DNA from 3 places in the Furfurilactobacillus entadae genome. Region 2 is predicted to be linked to each of the others. Evidence: predicted binding sites of a transcription regulator. Region 2 holds the regulator's gene; each other region holds the start of a gene.
The links. Region 2 encodes CtsR, which represses protease genes until heat stress. Its sites were predicted from a motif close to TTGGTCAAAAAAGGTCAAANA; they were not measured.

Region 1 (4,791 bases), on a different contig from region 2:
CAGCTGTAACGTATTTGACATTTACATCTAAAATTGACGTTGTTATACTTTAGGTGAAATCATTAAATGGATAACGTTGATTATCAAAAGTTGCGGACCCGTCTAGTTGAGGTGTAAATAGCATGCAAGATGAGCATTCGATTCATCAACTGAATAATGATTATGTGAAGCGGCTTCGGGCAAGTGAAGTTGCGCATAACCAAACGCAGGCACAGTTATCACGACGGCGCCGCGGGCGGATGTGGCGGATTTTGCTGGCATTTGCTGTGGCCATGGTGTTATGTTTTTGGGCGTACGGTCGGAATGTGGCCAGCTTAAAGAAGCTGAACCACGAAAACGCACAAGCAACCACCCAGTTGCAGACGGCGAAGCAGAAAAATTCGAAGCTGAACCAACAGGTGGGTCAGTTGAATAATGATGATTATTTAGAAAAATTAATTCGCGATAAATATCTGTACACGAAAGACGGGGAAACCGTTTATAATTTACCGACAGATGCGAAGTAAAGAATTAAGCAATTAACAGCCGTGGGCGGTGCCCGCGGCTGTTTTATGGTACAATCATGATGTTTTAAAGCGTTAACAACGCAATCTTCAGGAGGATAAATCTTTTTATGGCAGTGGCAATCGGTAGCAAAGTTTCGGGTAAGGTGACAGGCATTACTGGGTTTGGTGCGTTCATTGATCTAGGCGAGCACCAGAGTGGTTTAGTTCACATTAGCCAGGTCTCCAATGAATACGTTAAGGACATTCACGATGTACTCACCGTGGGCGATGAAGTTACGGTTAAAGTGCTATCGATTGAAAATGGCAAAATTGCTTTATCCATCAAGCAAGCCGCTGACAATGCGACGGCACCAAGTGCACGTGAACACCATGGGCATAGCAATGACCATCATGAAGTGAACCGTGAACCGCGGGCTGAACACAGAAGCAGCAACCGTGGCGCAGGTCGGAAACCCCATGCTGTTGATAACAGTTTTGATGGGATGATGGCAAGTTTCTTAAAGGATAGTGAACAACGGTTAGCGACCATTAAGCATAATACTGAAGGAAAACGTGGCGGTCGTGGTGGCCGGCGAAGTTAAATTGAACTAAAAGCGCCTGTCACTTCTATCTAATTAAGGAGCGGCAGGCGTTTTATAATCCAAAGAAAGGTGGAACCTGGTAACGAACATGAACGAAGTTAGACAGCAACTCCGGGCAGCTAACCAAATGCACGGATTATGGCAGGCAAGTGACACGGTTGTCGTGGCGGTCTCGACGGGCGTGGACTCGATGGTGTTACTGGATGTGCTCCGCCACCTTCCAAAAAGTGAGCGCCCGACGCTTGTGGTTGCACATGTTAACCATCAATTGCGGGCTCAAAGCGACGTTGAAGAGGCTAGTTTGCGGGCACAGCTGGCGTCAACGGATGTGCCGTTAGTGGTGACCAGCTGGCCCAAAGAAGACCACCCACAAATGGGTGTCGAAGCAGCGGCACGGGCGTTTCGCTATGATTTTTTTGAGCGGGTGATGAGAAAGTATGGGGCAACGGTGTTGATGACCGCACACCAGCAGGATGAACAGGCCGAAACAATCATGATGCGGGTGATCGAAGGCCGAAGTTTTACCGAACCACTTGGAATCGCGTGGCAGCGCCCGTTTGGCCCCGGACGATTAGTGCGGCCATTGTTAGGAATCAGCAAAGCCGCCATTCGCGCGTATGCGGATGATCACCAGGTGATGAGCTTTGAGGATGAAACGAACATGTCGCTGACGGTTCTACGTAACCGAACGAGACACCAGGTGCTGCCACAGCTCCGGGCAGAAAATCCGCGGTTTGATGACGACCTTGTGGCGAACGCAGCAGACTTAGCAGAAATGATGGCGGTTATGGGAAAACAGGCCCATGAAGTCGTCAGTCATGCTAACGGGAGCTTACAAGCGTTGATGAGTGACGCACTCCCGACCAGTTTATTACTGAAAACAGCGTTTAGTGAATGTGCACCAGAGGTCTCTGTTAGTGCAAGTGTGTGGCGGCGACTTGCAGTTAACTTGCCGACGATGCGCCCCCAAGCAACCATTGATTTAGGTCGCGGGTGGCAATTGCAGCGTCATTACGATCAAATTATGTTTGTTAAACGGGAATCTGGTCCTCAAAAAATCCGTGCTCAAACGCTACCAGACCAACAAACTATGGTACCATTGAACAAATGGCAGTCAGTGACAGAAGTGGGTGCTATCGGTGCGTGGTCAGCTGAGCAAACCGTCACAATGTGGCCGGCGTTTCGAAGCGTTCATGTCCGAGTTTCACCAACTGACTGGCCGTTAATTATTCGGCCAGCACGAGGGGATGATCGGCTTGCCTTGGCAAACGGCGGTCACCAAAGTGTTCGGCGGATTATGATCAACCAAAAGGTCGCGACGGCAGAGCGCTCACAGCAATTGCTGGTGACGACAGTAACCGGAACACCGTTATGGTTGGTTGGACGTAAAGTGGCGGCAACCGCCGTGTCCGGTCAGGTCATTGAACTATGTTTAAAACCAATGCAAGGAGTAGAGTATGGATAACGATATTGAAAAAACGTTGTACAGTGCGGAAGAAATCAAAGAAGCAGCCCACCGGTTGGGAATGCAACTAACCGAGGACTATCGGGATAAAAAGCCGATCATGGTGTCCGTGTTAAAGGGTGCCATTTTATGGACGGTGGATGTCATGCGTGAAATGGACATCATGGCAGAGATGGACTTTGTTGATGTTTCAAGTTATCACGGTGGGGTTGCTTCTGCCGGTGAAATTGAGCTGATCCATGATCTAAGCGTTGATGTGACAGATCGAAATATCATCATCATGGAAGACATTATCGACACGGGCCGGACCCTACAATACTTGATCGACCTGTTAAAGAAGCGACACGCAAAGGACATCAAAGTCTGCACGCTGCTTGATAAACCAGAAGGCCGGGTTGTCCCTGCTAAGGCGGATTACGTTGGTTTCCAACTCCCAAAGGAATTTGTGGTGGGCTATGGGCTTGATTACAAGGAGTTTTATCGAAACCTTCCGTATGTTGGGGTGTTAAAACCGTCCGTTTACGAAGAGGACAAGTAGGCAGTCACGGCCTGAGCAATCAGAAAATTGGTGCGTTACTGTAACGGGTTTCACGCCCGTTTTACTGGGCGATTGAAAAAATCCGTTGTGGGCGTCATTTTTGTTTGGTCAAGATAGGTCAATTGTGCTATTATATGATTCATTAGCAGGGGGTAACCCCGCTTTATCCCGTTTTAATGGGATGAAGAAATGAAATACACTGTCAGGAGGCACTGTATGAACACACGCCGTAACGGGCCGGTTCGTAACAGTTTGTTCTGGATCGTGATCTTTTTGTCATTTATGGGAATCTTGTATTTCTTCTTTGGCAATAACACGGGCTCACAGACCCAAAACATTCGCTCGAGCGAATTTGTCCAGGAATTAAATCAAAACAAGGTCAAGAGCTTCCAGGTTCAGCCATCCGGTGGGGTCTATAAGATCACCGGGGACTACCGGACTGCTCAAAAGGCCTCCAGTACAGGAAATTCTTCACTAGGACTAGGCGGAAGCCAATCCACAAAGGTGAAGAGTTTTACCACTTCTGTTCTGGAAAATGATGCCAGCGTGAAGCAAATCACTGACGCAGCTAGCAAGCACAGCGTCAAGATGGACACAAAGGCAGAAGAATCAAGTGGCTTCTGGATCAACTTAATTAGTTTGATCCTGCCAGTTGTTCTAATCATCTTCTTCTTCTACATGATGATGGGCCAAGCTGGTCAAGGTGGCGGCGGTCGTGGCGGTGTCACGAGCTTTGGGAAATCTAAAGCAAAGCCTGCAGATCCTAAGACCAACACCGTTCGTTTTAGCGACGTGGCCGGTGAAGAAGAAGAAAAGCAGGAACTGGTTGAAGTTGTTGAATTCTTAAAGGATCCGCAGAAGTTCACGACGCTGGGCGCACACATTCCAGCCGGTGTTCTGCTCGAGGGCCCGCCAGGTACTGGTAAGACATTACTTGCCAAGGCAGTTGCTGGTGAAGCTGGCGTACCATTCTTCTCCATGTCTGGGTCTGATTTCGTCGAAATGTTCGTCGGGGTTGGGGCTAGCCGGGTTCGTGACTTGTTCGATCAAGCCAAGAAGAGTGCACCATCAATTATCTTCATTGATGAAATTGATGCCGTTGGTCGTCAACGTGGCACTGGCATGGGTGGTGGTCACGATGAACGTGAACAAACACTGAACCAGTTGCTGGTTGAAATGGATGGATTTACTGGAAACGAAGGGGTCATCGTGATGGCCGCAACTAACCGGTCTGATGTCCTTGACCCAGCCCTGTTACGTCCAGGCCGGTTTGACCGGAAGATCCTTGTGGGTCGTCCTGACGTTAAGGGCCGTGAAGCAATTTTGAAGGTTCATGCAGAAGGCAAGCCATTGGCTGCCAGTGTTGACCTTAAGGAAATTGCCAAGCAAACACCTGGGTTTGTGGGTGCTGATTTAGCGAACCTGTTGAATGAAGCCGCATTATTAGCTGCTCGTCGTGGGAAGACGCAAATTGACGCTGCCGACTTAGATGAAGCGGAAGACCGGGTTATTGCCGGGCCTGCCAAGCATGATCGGGTTATTTCTGATCATGAACGGCAAACCGTGGCGTACCATGAAGCTGGGCATACCATCGTTGGGCTTGTGCTTAACGACGCCCGGGTGGTCCACAAAGTAACCATTGTGCCTCGTGGTCGTGCCGGCGGTTACGCCATCATGTTGCCACGTGAAGACCAGATGCTG
Region 2 (4,791 bases):
GTGACTGTTTGTGGGTGCGTATTAACCATGGCGAAACGTCATGATTAACACGCTGTTATTTTGAAGAAACTGGCTCTTTTTGTGTCGGCTGTTCTTTGGTGGTGATCGTAATCTTGCCACCCTTGGCACCAACCGTCACCACATCGTTTGTTTTAATTTGTCCAGCAATCAAGGCTTCACTCAACTGGTCTTCCACCTGAGTCTGAAGGGCCCGCCGGATTGGCCGTGCCCCATATTCAGGATCAAAACCAGCATCTGCGACAACATCAATGGCTGCCGGGGTAATCTTAACCTTGATGCCCTGTTCCGCGACCCGATTCAAGACCGTTGTGGCCATGATTTTAACAATGTCGTGTAGTTCTGGCTTTGTCAGGGAGTGGAAGATCACCGTTTCATCGATCCGGTTTAAGAATTCAGGCCGGAATGTTTGCCGTAACGCCTGACGAATTTTCGCAGACATGGCGTTATAACTATCCGTTGCACTAACCGCGCCAAACCCAACTTCCTTATCGTCACGAACTGCGGTCGCCCCAAGGTTCGAGGTCATGATCAAAATCGTGTTTCTAAAGTCCACTTTCCGGCCCTTAGAATCCGTCAAAAAGCCATCGTCCAGAACCTGCAATAACAAATTAAAGACTTCTGTATCAGCTTTTTCCGCTTCATCCAGGAGCACAACGGAATATGGTTTGTTCCGAACCTGTTCGGTCAGCTGACCACCCTCATCGTAACCAACATATCCTGGTGCTGCCCCAATCAACCGACTGGAACTGTACCGTTCTTGATATTCAGACATGTCGACCCGAATCATGTTGTCTTCAGAACCAAACATTGCTTCGGCTAATGCCTTGGCTAATTCCGTCTTTCCGACACCAGTTGGGCCAAGGAACATAAACGACCCAATTGGCCGGTTTGGATCTTTCAACCCTGACCGTGCCCGCCGGATGGCCCGTGAAACCGCGGAAATGGCTTCATCTTGCCCGACGACCCGTTTGTGAAGCACCTTTTCAAGGTTCAACAACCGGGCTTCTTCATTTTTCTGTAACTGTGTTAACGGAACACCCGTCCACTCAGAAACAACCTCGGCGACATCTTCACCGGTCACCTTCAAGTCATACTGATGCTTACCAGCAAGCTTGTCAGCATCAGCTTCATCAACCAATTTGTCGACCCGTTTCCGTAACGCCATTTCCTTTTCTCGAAGTGCTGCCGCACCCTCAAAGTCCTGGTTTTCAATGGCCGCTTCCTTTTGTTGCTGTAACTCAGCCAACTTATCTTCTTGCTTTGCAAGCTTCGTTGGGTGACCCGCGTCATCAATGCGAACCTTGGCTGCCGCCTCGTCCATTAAATCAATGGCCTTATCCGGTAAGAACCGCTGGGTGATGTACCGTGAAGATAGTTTAACGGCTTCAGTTACCGCGTCATCCGTGATTTCAACTTGGTGGTGGTCTTCATAACGACCCTTCAACCCCATCAAAATCTCGGTTGCTTCGGCTTCCGTTGGTTCGTCCACTTGCACGGTCGCAAACCGCCGTTCCAACGCAGCGTCAGACTCAATGTACTTTTGATATTCATTGAGTGTCGTTGCCCCGATGGTTTGGAGTTCACCACGTGCTAAAGCTGGCTTCAAAATGTTCGAGGCATCAATTGCCCCTTCTGCACCACCAGCACCAATAAGGGTGTGAAGTTCGTCGATAAACAAGATCACGTGACCATCGTTGTAAATTTCTTCGATGACTTTCTTGAGCCGGTCTTCGAATTCACCACGGTACTTGGTCCCGGCAACCAGTGATCCCATGTCTAACATCATCAACCGTTTGTCAGCAAGGTTATCTGGCACATCACCGGCGACGATCTTTTGGGCAAGGCCCTCAGCAATGGCGGTCTTCCCGACACCAGGTTCCCCAATCAACACGGGGTTATTTTTCGTCCGACGACTCAAAATTTGAATCACCCGTTTAACCTCTTTAGCACGGCCAACCACGGGATCCATTTGTTTTTCAACCGCCAGGGCCGTTAAGTCACGTGCCAGTGAGTCTAAGGTTGGCGTGCCTTCCTTTGGCTGCTTAGCCGCGTTCGCTTTGGCGATTTGTTGACGCCGCCGCGGTGAATCGTTAACGCCCAGCTTGTGTAGAATGATCTTTCGCGTTTGCGCTAGATCCAGGTTCAACGTCATCAAGATCCGGGATGACAGAATTGTTTCGTCTGATAACAACGCCAACAATAGGTGTTCCGTTCCGATCTTAGTGGCACCCAACCGTTTTGCTTCGTCACCGGCCAATGTCAACATGTCCTTGGCTTTTGGTGAATATGGTAAATAGGTATCTTTTGTTGTGTTGGTCATGGTTCCGTAGCCGGTAAACCGTTCGATTTCTTCACGAACGTCTTCTTCGGTCACGTTGAACTGATCCAGGACTTTGCTAGCAATCCCATTTTGTTCAATGGTTAAGGCTAGCAATAAGTGTTCAGTACCCACAGCCTGGTGTTTGAAATATTTAGCTTGTTCCTGTGCCAGCACTAAAACGTCCTTGGCACTCGGTGTGAATAAATTATCCATCTCTGTCCTGCCTTTCATTAATGACCCGTGTTTGTCGTTTGTACAAACGTGTGGTCCACCAACCTAATTCTCTAATCGAAGGCGGTTCAACACCCCAATTAGAATCCGGGCGCGCAGCGTACATTCAACATCATGATCGCCCACGTTCAGCGTATCCTTATCAATGGCTGATAAAATGATGTTTGCTTCACGTTCCTTAAGCACCCCATCGTTAAACAGAGAGTTAATAATCGCATACGCATCGTGCTGGTTAATTGAATCCCCCACGACATCATTCAACAAGTTATCAAGGATGTCTGCATCCGCAAAAAGGTCAACCTTTTCAATCCGGATATAGCCACCGCCGCCCCGCTTACTTTCGACAATGTAACCGTTCTGCATGTTAAACCGTGTCTTAATGACATAGTTGATTTGTGATGGGACAACATTAAACTGATCAGCAATGTCTGACCGGCGAATTTCCACCTGGTCAGCGCCTTCCAAAATGCTCTTTAAGTACTTCTCAATCACATCAGAAATGTTCGTTGAGCCTTCCATCCTCGCTCACCCCAATCTTTGACTAATATTGACTTTATTATACGAAGAATCGCGGCTTTTGCAATGAAAAAGTTTCCTCAACGTTGTCATAATAAAGTTTCTGGTCTTCATGGGAAGACTACTATACACGTTTTTTTGATGAAGTGACAGAAAAAAGATCCCAAACTGCTAACTTTTAGTTAGCAGTTCGGAATCATCTAAAACATTATGCCCACGTTTCTTGATCGAGAGCCATTTGCCAAAATGAACATTCGTAAAACGTGCTCCGTTTAAAGGCGGCGTTCATGGCTTGCTGCGTTTGCTCGTCAGCATGCGCTGCCACTCGATCCGTCAAAGCTAATTGCGTCGCCACCGCATCCGTGTAGCTCGCAGCTTGATAGCTGTCTAACCAGGCCTGATAAATTGGGACTGGTGACTGTTTACCAGTCAGCGTTTCCCCGATGTCGGCGTATAACCATGCACACGGCAATAATCCGGCAATGGCCGCTTCCGGGCCTTGTTCCGTCAACGTCCGGTACATATGGGACGTGTACGCATACGTCGTTGGTGCCAGCGGCGTCGTAGCGACTTCATCATCCGTGATTTTCAGTGTCTTAAAGTACGTCGCCCGCGTCGCCATTTCACCGGCCCGTAAATCAGCGGCGAGTTCCAACAGCAATGCCGTCACTTTCGGATCGGTCGTTGCCGCCGCGGTCAATTCATGTAGCTTCGCGAAGTCGCGTAAATAATGATGATCCTGAATCAAATAGTACCGAAACACGGCTTCCGGTAACGTCCCCGCACTTAACTGTTCAATAAACGGATGGTCTAAACTTGCCTGCCATAACGGCAACGCCGCTGCCTTAGCTTGAATACTAAACGCCATTAATAACATCCCCTGATTTCGATTTGTTTAACAATCATTATAGCAAACCGTCCGCAGACTTTAACCGCCGCAAACGCGAAACCTAATGCAAGCCTCGTCTCATCTAACAGAAAACCCGCACCATGGACAAAGTTCAGTCCATGGTGCGGGTTTTCTGTTAGATGAGCAGGCCTAATCGCATTAGTTTTCGCTCTCTTCTACTTAAATGACACCAAGTTTTCGGCAGTGTCTGTTTCAATTAATTGGCGGTTGTTGTTCAATGCAAATTGCACCATGTTCCGCACCGCTGTCTTCGTGTAGAAGGCAATGTGTGGGCTAACCAACACATTTTCGCGGCTCATCAAGTTCTTCAACCGTTCGTCAGGAATGGCATCGAAACTACCAAAGTCTTCGTTGAAAATCCCGACTTCGTTTTCGTAAACGTCAAGGGCTGCACCAGCAACCTTGCCGTCGTCCAAGGCCTTAATCAAGTCGTCAGTGTCGATCAAGTCCCCACGAGCTGGGTTCAAGATGTACACGTTGTCCTTCATCTTGCCAAAGGCTTCCGCATTCAGCATGTGGAAGTTTTCCTTCGTTGCTGGGGCGTGCAGTGAGATCACGTCAGCTTGGGCATACAATTCATCCAAAGTGTCGACGTAGATGCCATCTTTTTCTAATTCTGGGTTGTGGAAGACGTCATAAGCAACGATCTTCGCACCAAAACCACGGTAGATTTGGATGGCTGCGCGGCCGATCCGGCCAGTCGCAATCACACCAACTGTCAACTGGTTCAATTCAGTGGCAATGTCTGGTGCCCACCGTAAATCACCCGTTGCTTGGCGATGTGCGTATTGTG
Region 3 (4,791 bases), on a different contig from region 2:
TATGGTGTTGGTAATGTTGGTGAAAAGTTACTAATTGCCATCCCCGTTAACGCCTGATACTCCATATTAGCCGTTCCACCACCATAACCGGAACTCAACATCAATCCTGAAGTTGTTTGTTTTTTTAACTTTGTAATGTACGGGATTGGGTTCGGCGTCACTGTCAAATTAGGCACTCGATTTGGATTAGAAAAACTTTCGCTGAGGTTCATGATTACCGTTTGGTTTTTCAATGTGCCCGTTCGAGTCCGGTTAATTGTTGTTGCTTCATGCTGATACCGCCGCACAATTCGATCAATCTCAGTCTTAGAATAACCATCTGGTTCAGGCATCACAGATACGTCAACATTATTTAAAAACTGAATAATTGGTCCGTTTTTTTGCGCACCCTCTTCTTGGTTAAAAAATTCTCGCGAATCATCAACAACGTTGGTAACACCCATAAAAACTGAATGATTATGATTCCAAAAAAATGTTGATCCAAAAGTAACAAATGCAACCAACACCAATACCCCACGAGAGCGTAATGATAAGTTTAATTGTTGAGGAACGCGCAACTCCAGCCAGATCATCACAACAGCAAGAACGACGATTAAAACCACACTACTTATAACAACGTCTAGTCCAACCATCTTTAGCAGGCTTCCCAATGCCTTAGCTTCTGCCATATCAGATGGTAAGATTGGTTCTTCCCGCGTCTTGATTTTAAGCACGTTAGCGATGATCACAATGACAACCGCTGTAATCGTGGTCAACAGTGAAACCCAGTATCGCTTCGTTAATGCCAGCAATAACCAAAAGAAAGAAGCAATAAATAAGATGTTAAACCAGAGAACCGGCTCTCTGAATAGCACTGTGTAGAAAAAAAGATTAACGTAACTTCCCGTTGTATTCATTAATGTGATGGACGCTAATGCCAATCCGTAAAATGCCCCTGTTGTCCACAAGCCACGACGGTGTTTAAGGATCCATTCTTTAATTCTTCCGGTCGTAACAGCGCTTGGTTTTGTCCAAACATCATTAATCACCATCACTATTTGATTAACAAGTTGTTGCCACCACTTTGTTTTAACTATCAGTTTCATCATGATTGAAACAACATACGTCACAACCAGGATGCCAACGCACAATCCTAAAAACAACAATAACTTCTTTCGATAAAGACTCGGAACGGTAAAACCAAACGTCTTATTCAAAAGATCATTAAAGGTCGGGTTCCCTAATAAAACAATCGTTGTCACCACTAATAACGAACCGGTCGGCTGCCACACACTTTGGCGATTTTTTTTAACCGATGGATTCAGCTTAATTAAATAAAGAAATGTAGCAACTGATAGCCCTATCGTTAACAATGAATTTTGTGTAACGAACCGATTAACGGTTGAAATGTTTTGGTGTGCAGTGTCTGAGATAGGAATCATCATCAGCATTAATCCACCCGCCAAAATGGTAAAACAACCACTTATCCATAACCACTTTCTGTGCGCTAGTTTAATCGGTCTGACCTTTACTAATACCCCAATCATGGTCAATAAAACTGAGTTAATGACGTTAACGCCATTATTAAAACACCAAAGATCTTGATTCAAAATCATCGGCAATCCAAATGCTAACGCTACGATGAGCCATAGTAATCGTACATAGTGACCGCTGATTTTCGTCAATAATGGTGCTACTAACACACTAATTCCTGCTGCTGTTAGCAACGGATATGAATTTCGCATTATCGGTAAAAATATTTGCCATAATGTTCCAGAACCCATTGACTGGCCAGCAGTCATCCACCCCAAAAGCCCCAAAAAGCCGACAAAAATGGTTGTTAACCAACTGGTCACAACCACTTTTAGCGCCCGCTTTTGGCTGCCTGCTGAGTAGCCAATCCAAATAAATAACATTGCTTGCCCAGCATTTAGCAAATACTTCACCAAGTTGGCTACTAGCCACCGTTTAGAAATTACATTGTTAGCTGGATTCGAAATGTCATTAAGGATCCCTGCTGCCCCGAAAAAAAGTTGATTCAAAATAATTGTCATCCACAAAGCGACAATGAAAATTGCGAAATTATCTACCTTATTTCGTGTTCCCTTGTTCATCCTAAGCTTATCCTACTTCCATTAATTCATTTGTGTAAAGTGATTTTTTAACTCCGTAAAGTTGAAACTAAAAGAAACCGCTTAGCAAATATCTTACCAGTTTTTTAATGACACACTTCTTAAAAAACGGTGACAAATATTAATTCATGAGTGATATACCATGCTGTCAGTTTTCTGATTCCACCAAAGGTTTTGCTCGTATTAGCACTCATTTAGATAAAGTGCTAAAAAAAGAAGCAAACGACTTGCACACTTTTAGTTAGCGTGTATAATACTGGTAAAAGGTCAAGGTTGGTCAAACACGAGTTTGATGTAAACCAACCACCTCAGCACCGTGCGACCACTTGACGTGCCAGCACGTGTCATCTTAAAGGAGTGATTGAATGCTTTGTCAAAATTGTCAACAAAATGAAGCGACCATCCACTTGGGTCTCAATATGAATGGTCAAGAGATGCAAGTTAACCTTTGTCAAGATTGCTATCAAAAACTACAAGACTATCAAAATAATTTAATGAATGGAAACGGAGGAGCAAACATGGCTCAAGATCCATTTGGTTTCGGTAACTTAGACGATTTATTCTCTGCCATGCAAAGTGGCAACGGCGCCCAAAACAATTTCCAACAGGCCCAACAGGGACCTAAAACGCAATCCGGCCGTGGCGGTAATAACGGCGGGCGAAATAAAAACAGTAAACACCCCCTTCTTGATCAATATGGTTTAAACCTAACGGATCAAGCAAAGGCCGGAAAGATTGACCCCGTGATCGGCCGTGATGGCGAAATTGACCGGGTCATCGAAATTCTTAACCGCCGGACGAAAAACAACCCCGTTTTAATTGGTGAAGCTGGGGTTGGGAAGACAGCTGTTGTTGAAGGCTTAGCACAAGCCATTGTTAACGGTAATGTTCCTGAAAAGCTGTTAAACAAGCAAATCATCCGTTTAGACGTTGTTTCACTGGTTCAAGGAACCGGAATCCGCGGTCAATTTGAACAACGGATGCAACAATTGATGAGTGAAGTTTCAAAAAATGACGACATTATCCTCTTCATTGATGAAATTCATGAAGTCGTTGGCGCCGGAAACGCTGAGGGTGGCATGGACGCCGGAAACGTGTTGAAACCTGCCCTTGCTCGTGGTGAGTTCCAACTGGTTGGTGCAACCACCCAAAAGGAATATCGTGACATCGAAAAGGATGCTGCGCTTGCCCGGCGGTTCCAACCAATCGAAGTGGAAGAACCTTCCGTTGAAGACACCATTGCCATTTTAAAGGGAATTCAAAAGCGGTACGAAGACTACCATCACGTTCACTACACGGATGAAGCCATTGATGCAGCTGCTAAGCTTTCCGCACGTTATATTCAAGACCGGTTCCTGCCCGATAAGGCCATTGATTTAATGGATGAAGCCGGTTCAAAGAAGAACTTAACGTTACGTAACGTGGACCCAACGTCATTTGAGGACAAGATTCACACCGCGGAAGCTCACAAGCAGTCTGCCCTAGATAAGGAAGACTACGAAAAGGCCGCCTACTACCGTGATCAAGTTAACCAACTTGAAAAGGCCAAAAAGGAAGCAGACGAAAATCCTCAACCTGATGATGCTGCTACGGTCACCAATCGTGACATTGAACACATCATTGAAGAAAAGACCGACATCCCAGTTAGCGACCTTCAGGCACAAGAAAAAACCCAGCTTAAGGATCTTGATAAACGCCTAGAGGCTCACGTCATTGGTCAGGATCAAGCCGTCAACAAGGTTGCCCGGGCCATTCGCCGGAACCGAATTGGGTTAAACCAAACGGGTCGTCCAATTGGTTCCTTCCTCTTTGTTGGTCCCACTGGTGTCGGAAAGACTGAAACTGCTAAGCAGTTGGCGAATGAACTCTTTGGTTCACGTGACGCCATGATTCGGTTTGACATGAGTGAGTACATGGAACAATACAGTGTTTCTAAATTGATTGGTTCTGCCCCTGGTTACGTGGGGTACGAAGAAGCCGGTCAGTTGACTGAACAAGTTCGTCGGCACCCCTACTCATTGATTCTCCTTGATGAAATTGAAAAGGCGCACCCTGATGTTATGCACATGTTCCTGCAAATTCTGGATGACGGTCGTCTGACAGATTCTCAAGGGCGGACCGTTTCATTCAAAGATACCATTATCATCATGACGTCTAACGCCGGTTCTGGTGATACGGGCGAAAGTAGTGTTGGTTTTGGTGCATCAACGGATTCTCATGCCAGCATGATGGCTAAACTAAGCAATTACTTTAAGCCAGAGTTCTTAAACCGGTTTGATGACATTGTTGAGTTCAATCCACTTAATAAGGAAGCACTGGGCCAGATCGTTGAACTTATGTTAAACGACATGAACGATCAGTTAGCCAACCGTGACTTGCACATTCGTGTGACAAAGCCAGTTGAAACAAAGTTAGTTGAACTGGGCTACAATCCAGCAATGGGGGCCCGCCCACTTCGCCGTGTGATTCAGGAACAACTTGAAGATCGGATCGCCGACTTCTTCCTTGATCACCCAGCAGACCATAACTTACTGGCCGTTATGGATGGCGATGACATCAGTGTTCAAGCGGATGACCAAGCTTCTCCTGCACCAGTTGAACAAAGCGAACCTGCTAAAAACAACGATTAACACAACAAAAAAACTGGTCGGCTTCACCATCATGGTGAAGCCGACCAGTT

Region 1: a site for CtsR is predicted at 3,195-3,215, ahead of ftsH (ATP-dependent zinc metalloprotease FtsH). Genes of this name have one in related genera too.
Region 3: a site for CtsR is predicted at 2,375-2,395, ahead of ACKTR5_RS09355 (ATP-dependent Clp protease ATP-binding subunit). Genes of this name have one in related genera too.

The regions. Positions count from the first base shown of each region.
Region 1 is NZ_BQXN01000004.1:120,479-125,269, forward strand. It holds gene ACKTR5_RS03255 (FtsB family cell division protein) at 123-506, shown strand; gene ACKTR5_RS03260 (S1 domain-containing RNA-binding protein) at 614-1,087, shown strand; gene tilS (tRNA lysidine(34) synthetase TilS) at 1,176-2,552, shown strand; gene hpt (hypoxanthine phosphoribosyltransferase) at 2,545-3,090, shown strand; gene ftsH (ATP-dependent zinc metalloprotease FtsH) at 3,307-4,791, shown strand, end outside.
Region 2 is NZ_BQXN01000005.1:96,240-101,030, forward strand. It holds gene ACKTR5_RS03785 (ATP-dependent Clp protease ATP-binding subunit) at 56-2,554, opposite strand; gene ACKTR5_RS03790 (CtsR family transcriptional regulator) at 2,618-3,091, opposite strand; gene tenA (thiaminase II) at 3,297-3,956, opposite strand; gene ACKTR5_RS03800 (D-2-hydroxyacid dehydrogenase) at 4,154-4,791, opposite strand, start outside.
Region 3 is NZ_BQXN01000023.1:20,761-25,551, reverse strand. It holds gene ACKTR5_RS09360 (LTA synthase family protein) at 1-2,093, opposite strand, end outside; gene ACKTR5_RS09355 (ATP-dependent Clp protease ATP-binding subunit) at 2,477-4,741, shown strand.